3 regions of the Halobacillus sp. B23F22_5 genome follow, and region 2 is predicted to be linked to each of the others. Evidence: riboswitches for the same ligand, from Rfam matches in the RefSeq annotation. Region 2 holds a riboswitch; each other region holds the start of a gene.
What was found. Region 2 has a riboswitch for cobalamin ahead of ACGTN9_RS15600 (ribonucleoside-diphosphate reductase subunit alpha). Riboswitches for the same ligand answer to the same signal wherever they lie in the genome.

Region 1 (3,258 bases), on a different contig from region 2:
TGTAGTCATAATTTTTGGTGAAAATGATATATGGAGTTCATCCGCTGAAGACGATCTACCCCAAATAGATCGGCAGTGGATTGAAGAAGATAATGAGTTATCCTCTGTGTTAGCGGGGAAAGAACAAGTTAAAAAAATTGCGGATATCGATAATCTTGAGAATGGTGTCATGGTGGTAGGGACCCCGCTGAATAACGGATCTGGTGGAGTTTTTGTCTATCAGTCTCTTGATATTGTGGAAGAAACCACCATGCAGACGACAAAAATCATATTTTTAGGTGCAGGCATCGCTATCATACTAACCACTATTTTTGCTTTCTTTTTATCAACACGAATCACTGCCCCTCTGATCAAGATGCGGGAGGGTGCACTGGAGTTGGCAAAAGGGGAATTCAATACAAAGATCCCCATCCTTACGCATGATGAAATTGGGGAGCTTGCAATGGCTTTCAATCGGATGGGACGGCAATTGAAATTTCATATAAATGCCCTCAACCAGGAAAAAGAGCAATTGTCAGGGATTCTTAGTTCAATGGCAGATGGAGTAATCACCATCAACCGCCAAGGGGAAATATTGATTACCAATCCGCCTGCTGAGCAATATCTTGAGGCTTGGGCCTATGAAGAGGGAAGTTCAGAAATCGGCAATAATGATGGTCATCTCATTCTGCCAGAGAAAGTGAAGGACATTTTTAATCAGGTGATAGAAACGGAAACAGAAGTCATGACCGAAATGGATACCCAGGGGAGAAACTGGGTGATTATCATGACGCCATTATACGATAAAGATTATGTACGTGGAGCTGTCGCTGTACTTCGGGATATGACTGAAGAGAGAAGGCTTGATAAACTAAGGCAGGACTTCATTGCAAATGTTTCCCATGAGCTGCGTACTCCGATTTCCATGATGCAAGGATACAGCGAAGCCATCGTGGACGATATTGCAGAAAGTAAAGAAGAAAAAAACGAGCTTGCTCAAATCATCTACGAAGAATCCCAACGTATGAGTAGACTTGTCAACGAGCTATTAGACCTAGCCAGAATGGAAGCAGGACATATCACCCTGAATAAAGAAAAGGTTGAAGTCCGTCCCTTTTTAGAAAGAATCACAAGAAAATTCCAGGGATTAGCTCAGGAAAAGGGTATTAACTTAAGACTCCATACAGCAGAAGAACTTGGAGATAAATGCTTTGATCCCGATCGAATTGAACAAGTGTTTACAAACTTGATAGATAATGCTATCCGCCATACCCGTGAAGGTGGTACTGTCGATATCCATATGGAATATACGGAAGAAGGCCTTTATGCTGCTGTACAAGATTCCGGGACAGGTATTCCAGAGGAAGATCTGCCATTTGTTTTTGAACGGTTTTATAAAGCGGATAAATCACGTAAAAGAAAAAAAGGCAAGACAGGCACCGGACTTGGCCTTGCTATTGCTAAGAATATCGTGGAGGCCCATCAGGGCACCGTTGCTGTCCATAGCAAAGAAGGTACTGGTACGACATTTTCATTCCGCTTGCCTGATATTAGCGAAGATGCACAAGATTTGTAACAAAATCTTGTTCCCTGTGAAACAACTATTTTACAATTGTGCTGCTTATGGTAATATTACATTAGAATTTAATATTTTAGAGTTAAGGTTCTCCTGAGTGGGATTAAAAGGGAATTTGGTGAAAATCCAATGCTGTCCTCGCAACTGTAAGTGCCACGAACCGGGCAGACCACTGTACACAAAATGTATGGGAAGGGTCCGTAGTAGGTAAACGCACAAGCCAGTAGACCTGCCTTAATTCATCGTTTCAAAGCTTCGGGGATTGAGCTGTTTGAGACAACCGGTCGAATTATGTATTTTTTTAGTAAACATTCATACTGGTTAGTCTTAGCCCATTCTGTTGAAGGAATGGGCTTTTTGTATGGTATGGAAAGCCGAGGTTGTTTATCTGATTTTCACACCCCCAAAAGCGATGAAACCTACTAAATGTGAGAGGGATGATGGTAATGAGAAGAATGATGCAATTGGTTTTAGCAGCATTGATGAGTGTAGCCGTACTTGTAGGTTGTCAGGCAGAATCGGGAAGCGAGTCCACTGAGGCTCAACAACAGGAGCAACAACAGGAAGTTCCCGTAAAAGTAACGATTTCCGAGAAAAATGGAGAAAACATCGTAACAGAGAAAGAATTGAAAGTAGAAGCGGGCAAAACCCTTATGGATGTACTTAAAGAAAACTTTGAAGATGTAGAAGAAAAAGATGGCTTTGTTACAAAGATTGAAGGAATCGAAGCAAAAGAAGGGGAGCAAAAGGCGTGGTTTTTTACCATCAATGGGGAAAATGCCTCTGTTGGAGCTAACGAATATGAAGTAGAAGCAGATGACACTTTCCAATTTGATTTTCATAAGTGGGAATGATGCATATGAACACTTATAAGATAACCTTGATTGCATTATTGGCATCACTGGCCGTTGTCGGCAGGTACGCTTTCGCCTTTTTACCGAACGTCCAGCCAGTAACCGCGATTATAATTATTGCCGGTTTTTGGCTGGGCCCCCTGTCCGCCGTGATATTAGCCTTATTGACAACCTTCCTTTCCAACGTTTTTCTGGGCATGGGAATCTGGACAGTGTGGCAAGTGATTGCATGGGCTGTCATCGGATTGATGAGCGGACTGATTGGGAAATATTGGTCTAACATTCCATTGCTTTTCTTGTCAGCATTCGGAGCCTTCAGCGGCCTATTTTATGGGTTTGTCCTATCTGTTACGATGTATAACTTCTCGGGTTCATTCTGGGGATATTATTTAGCAGGCTTACCCTTTGATATTTACCACGCCGCAGGTAATGCGGTTTTCATTGTGCTGTTGTATCCTGTGCTGAGCCGATTATTTGAACGATATTATAAACAATGGATTCCTGTATGAATACCAGCCGATTTCAGGTTGGTATTTTTTGTTTTTACGCTTATGATGTAAAGTGTAACTTTTCTTTTACATAAAACGACTAATTAAGAGAACGGGAGGTAAGCAATAGTGAGGTCGGTGTATGAATCCCTATATGAAAAATATCATCAGGATCTTTTTCAATTTATATTTTATATGGTCAAAAATCGAGAACAAGCAGAAGATCTCGTTCAGGAAGTATATATAAAAGTATTGAATTCGTATACCCAATTCAAAGGAGACAGCAGTGAAAAGACATGGTTGTTTTCTATAGCCCGTCATGTAACAATCGACTTTTTTCGGAGACAGACCAGAAAGAGGA
Region 2 (3,258 bases):
TCTTATTCCATGTTCAGCCACATCCCTCTGAAGATTATCCCAATCGATTTTTGAATTACTTCTGAGGTCGCGCTTAGTAAAGTACTCACCAGTGTCCCAATCCGAGCCTTGGAAAGCCGGGTAGGAACCTTTTTCCCTGGCTAAATCCATACTTGCCTGAATCGTATAATAAGCGATTTTTTCATAAACCTCATGGGTGTAGTGAACCGCTTCTTCTGATTCCCATTTGATTTGCTTAAGGGCAAGCAGATGAGCCCAGCCGAATGTTCCAAGTCCTATACTGCGATATTTCTGATTAGTTAGTTTGGCTTGCATCACAGGGATGGTGTTCTGGTCGATGACATTATCAAGCATTCTGACCTGAATGGGAACCAGCCTTTCCAGAACACCCTCTGGTACCGCTTTGCCTAGATTGATGCTGGATAAGTTACAAACCACAAAGTCACCCGGTTCCCGGACGATATGCAGTTTGCCATCTTTGACGTATTGCTCTTCTTGAATTGTAGGGCTTTGATTCTGCGTGATTTCGGTGCAGAGGTTACTGCAATAAATCATCCCTGCATGGCCGTTGGGGTTTTTGCGATTGACTTCATCACGGTAAAACATATAAGGTGTTCCGGTTTCTAATTGACTGACCATGATGCGTTTCATGATTTCGATGGCTGGGATACATTGCTTTGTCAGAGAGGGATGGTTAATACAAGCCTGGTATTTTTCCCGGAACGATCCTCCACCTTTATTTTCGTCATAGTAATCTTCTAAAGAAAATCCCATGATTTCTTTGACTTCATGCGGGTCGAATAAGTACCAATCGTCTCTTGCTTCAACAGCTTCCATAAAAATATCCGGGATGCATACACCGGAAAACAAATCATGCGTACGCTGACGTTCATCACCATTATTCAGGCGGGCATCTAAAAAAGAGAAAATATCCTTATGCCATACATCAAGGTAAACGGCAATTGCTCCCTGGCGTTGACCCAGCTGGTCAACGCTTACTGCCGTGTTATTCAGTTGTTTCATCCATGGAATCACGCCTGACGATACCCCGCTGAATCCTTTGATATCACTTCCCCGGCTTCTGATTTTACCGAGATAGACCCCGATGCCGCCACCGTGCTTGCTTAGGTTGGCGGTGTCTGTATTGCTATCAAAAATAGACTGCAAGCTGTCATCTATCGTATCGATGAAACATGAACTCAACTGTCCATAACTTTTCCCGGCATTAGCCAGGGTAGGTGTGGCTACTGTCATGTACAGGTTGCTGAGTGCCCAATAAGCTTCTTTAATAAGAGGGAGGCGTTGAGATTTCTTTTCTTTTTCCATTAAAGTCATGGCAATGATCATGAATCGTTCCTGAGGTAGTTCAAACAGCCTGCCTTGTTTATCTTTTGCAAGGTAACGGTCATGGAGGGTTTTCAGGCCGATATAAGTCAACTGCTTATCTCGCTCTGGCAGGATAGCCTGTTCCAACTCTGTAATTTCAGAGAGGGTGTAAGATTCAAGCAAATTAGGATCGTAAATTCCCTCTTCAATCATACTAGTGATCATTCGATGAAAGTCACGGTATGGCTTTTTGTTGTTCCTATTATTAGCAGCAGTCCTATACATGTTTTCAAGCTGCAATTCGGCAGCGAAATAAGTCCAGTCAGGGTTCTGTTCGTCAATTAAAGCAAGGCTTTCTAGAATTAAGTAGTTCGCTTGTTCGTCATTAGAAACAGTGTCAATGGTGGTTAGTCTTTCTTTGATAGGATTCAAATCCAGGTGGGGAAAGCGATTCTCTCGTGCTTTCAACCAATTATTCCAATCGATATTTTGAGGGGCATATGTTTCTACCATGGTTTCACTCCTTTTAACATAATAAAAAAACCGCTCACTTGAGCGGATGAAACCATGGAACAAGGAGAAGGTATCGAAAAGGCTGATAGAGTGTCTCTTCATTCCATCGTTTCATCTTCTCAATCCCCGAAGAAGTCGAAACTTGATGCGAATAGAGACAGGTCTCCTGACTTGTGCTTCCGCCTAATCCGGTCCTTCCCATGCATCTATTGCACAGTGGATGTCCGTTTCGTCAGCACTTACAGTTGCGGGGGCAGTTCTGGCTTCGCACCAGATTCCCTATTAAGCCTTGTGGCATCCGCTATTCGCTGATACTATATATTGTGTTTTTGGTGTTGTTTGATTGGCTTATCTTGTGTTTTAATGATAACGAACTCAATAGCTATATGCAAGATTTTTCTCGTGAAAGGATTTATACATAAACTGTAGAAATATATTATGTAGCGTACAGACAGGAGGAAGAAGGCATGAATAAAAAGTTTGCATGGCATAAAGAAGCTGAACGTAAATGGGACGATCGTGTTGATTTTTGGAACCAGAACAGTAAAGACATGTGGGATGAAGGAAGTCGGAAAACGATCATTCCCTTTATGCAAAAACATATTGCACCAGATGCTTCCATCGCGGATATCGGCTGCGGGGATGGGTATGGCTCCTACCGTTTACATCAGGCAGGATATCAAGTGACAGGGATCGATATATCTCCAGCGATGGTTGAACGAGCCAAACGTCAGCTCAAGATAGAGGAATTGACGTTTATGCAGGGGGACCTGGCTGGATTGGATATAGAAAAAGAAAGTTTTGATGCCATCATGGCGATCAATTGTCTGGAGTGGACAGAAGTTCCTTCTGATGGCTTAAAAGAAATGATACGAATCCTTCGTCCAGGCGGGAAGTTATGCATTGGAGTTCTCGGTCCGACAGCGGCCCCACGTAAAAATAGTTACCGCCGGTTATATGGGGAAGACGTCATCTGCAATACGATGATGCCGTGGGAATTTGAAACGATGGCTGAAGAAATGGGCTTGAAAGTTATCGATGGTCACGGTGTATATAAACGTGGAGTGAGTGATAAACGGCTGAAGGGCCTCCCGGTTGAATTACAGCAAGCACTGACTTTCATGTGGGTATTCATGCTGGAAAAAAGACTTAATAAAGCTTGATAAATGAAGGTTTCTAGTCAGTTACTGAACGGACAAGTGTAAAATAGCAAGAAACTATTTACTTCGTGTGTTTAACTTTTCTTCCCTTAAGGAAAACTAACCAAAATGGAAGGAGAGATGACAGCGATGAACAATCAGGAGTTAAAAGATAAAGTATTCCAGGTATTGGAGAACAATAAGGTAGGAACTTTGGCAACGGTGAAAAATAACCGTCCCCATTCCCGCTACATGACGTTTTTCAATAAAGAATTAACAT
Region 3 (3,258 bases), on a different contig from region 2:
GGGAAATGCGCGAAGTCGTGCTTGGTGTCCATATTTTGCTCGGCATCATTTGGGCAGGAGGCATTTTGTTCATTGGCTTGGGCGTATTTCCTGCGGTTGCAAAAATGCCGGTAAGCACACAGCGTGCAATTCTGCTCCATTTGATGCGACATACGCACCATCTATTCACGCTGTCGGGAGGAGGAGTCATCATCACCGGTATATTACTAGGAACCGTATTCGGCCCCCTCCACAGCTGGGAGGTCATTCAAACTACCACCTATGGACATCTCTGGCTGGCTGCACTCTCAAGCGGGACATTCGCCTTGTTCTGGGGAGTTTTTGTCGGTTACCGGGAGATGATGCTCGTGTTTACGGATGATTACCTGTGGAAGGAAGCAGAAAGCGGCGACCGGAAACCCCTGACCCGGGAATTGTTCCGGCTCGCCGCATTGGAATCGGTGGAAATTCTCGGCTTTTTCGTACTTATTTTTCTCATGGTCCAACTGTAAGGAGGTGGGAGCAGATGCGTACATTCAAAACAGCGGTCCCGTGGCAGGAGAGCAAAACTTACGCCTGCAAGCTGTCCTGGCTGCAGCTAACGCGCCCGATGACGTGGAGCGGAACAATCAGTCCGGTTCTGGCAGGGAGTCTGTTGGCTGCCAAAGAAGAGGTGTTCCGCTACGAGCTGATGGTGCTTTTGCTTATCGCCGCTCTCTTCGTTCAAAGTGGTGTCAACATGTTCAATGATTATTTTGACTTCCAAAATGGCCAGGACAAAGAACGCTGGTGCAAAGCGCAGACCGCCTCTCTGAGCAACTATCCATTCCATCATCACGTGCCATACGTGGCGACTGGTCTAATTGCAACAGCTGCCCTGCTTGGATTGTGGCTTGCTGTACTCGTCGGCTGGTGGGTCGCGTTCGTCGGCCTCTTCGGGATTACAGCTGGTATCGCTTATTCTGCCGGCCGCCATTCCTTAGCATCACATGGGCTTGGCGAGGCAACAGCCGCCCTGTTTCTCGGGATAGCGACAACGCTGCTTGGTTATAGTGTCCAAACTCAACGCATCAACCTGCCGGTTATCTTCGTTGGGCTGATTTTTGCTCTGCTGATCAGTTCCATGGTGCTGACCAATAACATTCGCGATATTGAAAAAGACGTGGGATTCCGGAGGACGCTCGCAATGCGGCTTGGACGTCGGAATGCCATCTGGTTATTGAAGCTCCTGTTGGGCGGGGCTTACGTGGGTGCCATTATTCTCGCAGGTACTGCAGTCGTACCTATGGAAGTGCTTGTCGTCCTGGCTGCTTTACCGATCGCTATCCGTATTCCTCGCTCGTTTCATGGAAAACGGCAGGAAGAGCAGCTTGTGATGAAACAGGCCGCCTGGCATCACTGGGCGTTCGGGCTGCTTTTCGGAATGGGGGTGTTCATGGGAGTGTGGTAAAGGTCTTCCAGTTTAGTCTCGATTAAAAGCGAGTCGTTTTCCTGCCTGATAATCAAGGGAAAAAGCAGCGTTTATACCATGAAACCCGGGTAGGTCACTGGTGATACGCTGCCTTTATTTTTGATTACACTAACCGACAATTTAAAATAATGAGTGTATAAAATGAAATTATTAGCTCTTCCCAGAAAGAGTTGTTTACAAGATTCATAGGTTCCGCTACAATAAGATTAATTTCATATCATACGAACAGGTCCTTAAAGGGAAGCCTTTAAGGTGAAAAGGGGAAGTTGGTGAAAGTCCAACACGGTCCCGCCACTGTAAGCATTCGTTAGAAGAATGTAAGTCAGGATGCCTGCCTGTTTGTCGCAAAGTTTACCCTTCGAGGAAAAAGGGAGGCTTGTAAGTACGCGGAATTCGTACGCTGTATATTCTGCCTATTTATAGTCACACCTTCCTTTAGAGGAAGGTGTTTTTTTTACTTTAAGAATGTTTAACTTTGTTAAAGGATTAAAGTATAAGAAAATCTAAGGCTTTCGTCATAAAAACTTGGCGATAAGCCAAGCTTTTCTAATTGCACTTGTAAATACTGAGGAGGAGATAGGATGCAAAAGAAGCAGGGGTTGACATTGGTTTTTACCGGTGATGGAAAAGGGAAGACGACGGCTGCAACCGGGCTTGCTGTCCGGGCATTAGGCCATGACAAAAAGGTGAAAATGCTGCAATTTATCAAGTCCCCGAAGCGGCCTTATGGTGAAAGAAAATCACTGTTGAAACTGGGTGCTGAGATTATTCAGCTGGGCGAAGGGTTCACCTGGACAAAGACACCGGAAATCCACCGGGAGGCATTAAAAAAAGCGTGGGTTCTTGCCAAGGAAACTGTGCTGTCTGGGCAGTATGATGTCGTGATTCTGGATGAACTGAATAATGCGCTTGCGATTGATTCTTTTCCGATCGATGATGTACTGCCGCTGGAAGAAGTGATTGAACTGATCCACAACAAGCCGGAGTATGTCCACCTCGTGATTACTGGCAGAAGTGCGCTCCAGGAAGTAAAGGATGCAGCTGATCTTGTATCGGTCATTGATGTGGAAAAACATTATTATGATGAAGGCATCCCTGCCGTCCGTGGTGTTGAGTTTTGACTGCCCGCCGTCTCGTAGTTGCAGGTGTATCCAGTGGCGCCGGCAAGACGAGTATCGCAATCGGGTTAATGGCTGCCTTTATCAAAAAGGGGCTCACGGTTCAAGGATTCAAGTGCGGTCCTGATTACATAGACCCTTCCTATCATACCGCCGTAACTGGTCGTCCCTCCCGTAACCTCGATAGCTGGATGCTCCCTGAAGATGTGATGAAAGAAGTGTTTGTGAAAGGAAGTGAAGGGGCAGACCTTTCGATCATCGAGGGTGTGATGGGCTTTTATGATGGCAAATCGCCGAGGTCCAATCAAGGTTCTACGGCAGAAATCAGTACTCTGCTGGGTGCTCCGACAATCCTGGTTGTGGACTGCTCGGCGATGGCCCGGAGTGCCGCTGCTATCGTAAAAGGTTTTCAGTTACTGGATCCCGGAGTTCATATTGCCGGAGTGATTGCAAATAAGGTCGGAAGTGAGGGGCATTACCGGCTGATAAAAGATGCGGTGGAACAGGAGTGTGGCATTCCGGTCTGTGGATATCTGCTGAAAGATAATAGTCTTAAGATGCCGGAGCGGCACTTAGGGCTGGTGCCTTCTATCGAGCGCGGGGAACTGGATGAGCAGCTGGAACAGCTTGGGGATGTAGTGTCTGAAACGATCGACGTGGACCAAATCTATCAGATTAGTGAACAGGCAC

Region 1: another riboswitch for cobalamin. It lies ahead of ACGTN9_RS04785 (DUF4430 domain-containing protein); the one in region 2 lies ahead of ACGTN9_RS15600 (ribonucleoside-diphosphate reductase subunit alpha).
Region 3: another riboswitch for cobalamin. It lies ahead of ACGTN9_RS10585 (cob(I)yrinic acid a,c-diamide adenosyltransferase); the one in region 2 lies ahead of ACGTN9_RS15600 (ribonucleoside-diphosphate reductase subunit alpha).

The regions. Positions count from the first base shown of each region.
Region 1 is NZ_JBIEKI010000002.1:281,371-284,628, forward strand. It holds gene ACGTN9_RS04780 (ATP-binding protein) at 1-1,555, shown strand, start outside; cobalamin riboswitch at 1,624-1,806, shown strand; gene ACGTN9_RS04785 (DUF4430 domain-containing protein) at 2,002-2,409, shown strand; gene ACGTN9_RS04790 (ECF transporter S component) at 2,415-2,918, shown strand; gene sigX (RNA polymerase sigma factor SigX) at 3,027-3,258, shown strand, end outside.
Region 2 is NZ_JBIEKI010000013.1:71,195-74,452, reverse strand. It holds gene ACGTN9_RS15600 (ribonucleoside-diphosphate reductase subunit alpha) at 1-1,839, opposite strand, end outside; cobalamin riboswitch at 1,980-2,156, opposite strand; gene ACGTN9_RS15595 (class I SAM-dependent methyltransferase) at 2,307-3,002, shown strand; gene ACGTN9_RS15590 (pyridoxamine 5'-phosphate oxidase family protein) at 3,129-3,258, shown strand, end outside.
Region 3 is NZ_JBIEKI010000006.1:57,075-60,332, forward strand. It holds gene ACGTN9_RS10575 (hypothetical protein) at 6-491, shown strand; gene ACGTN9_RS10580 (prenyltransferase) at 590-1,429, shown strand; cobalamin riboswitch at 1,661-1,803, shown strand; gene ACGTN9_RS10585 (cob(I)yrinic acid a,c-diamide adenosyltransferase) at 2,032-2,571, shown strand; gene ACGTN9_RS10590 (cobyrinic acid a,c-diamide synthase CobB) at 2,568-3,258, shown strand, end outside.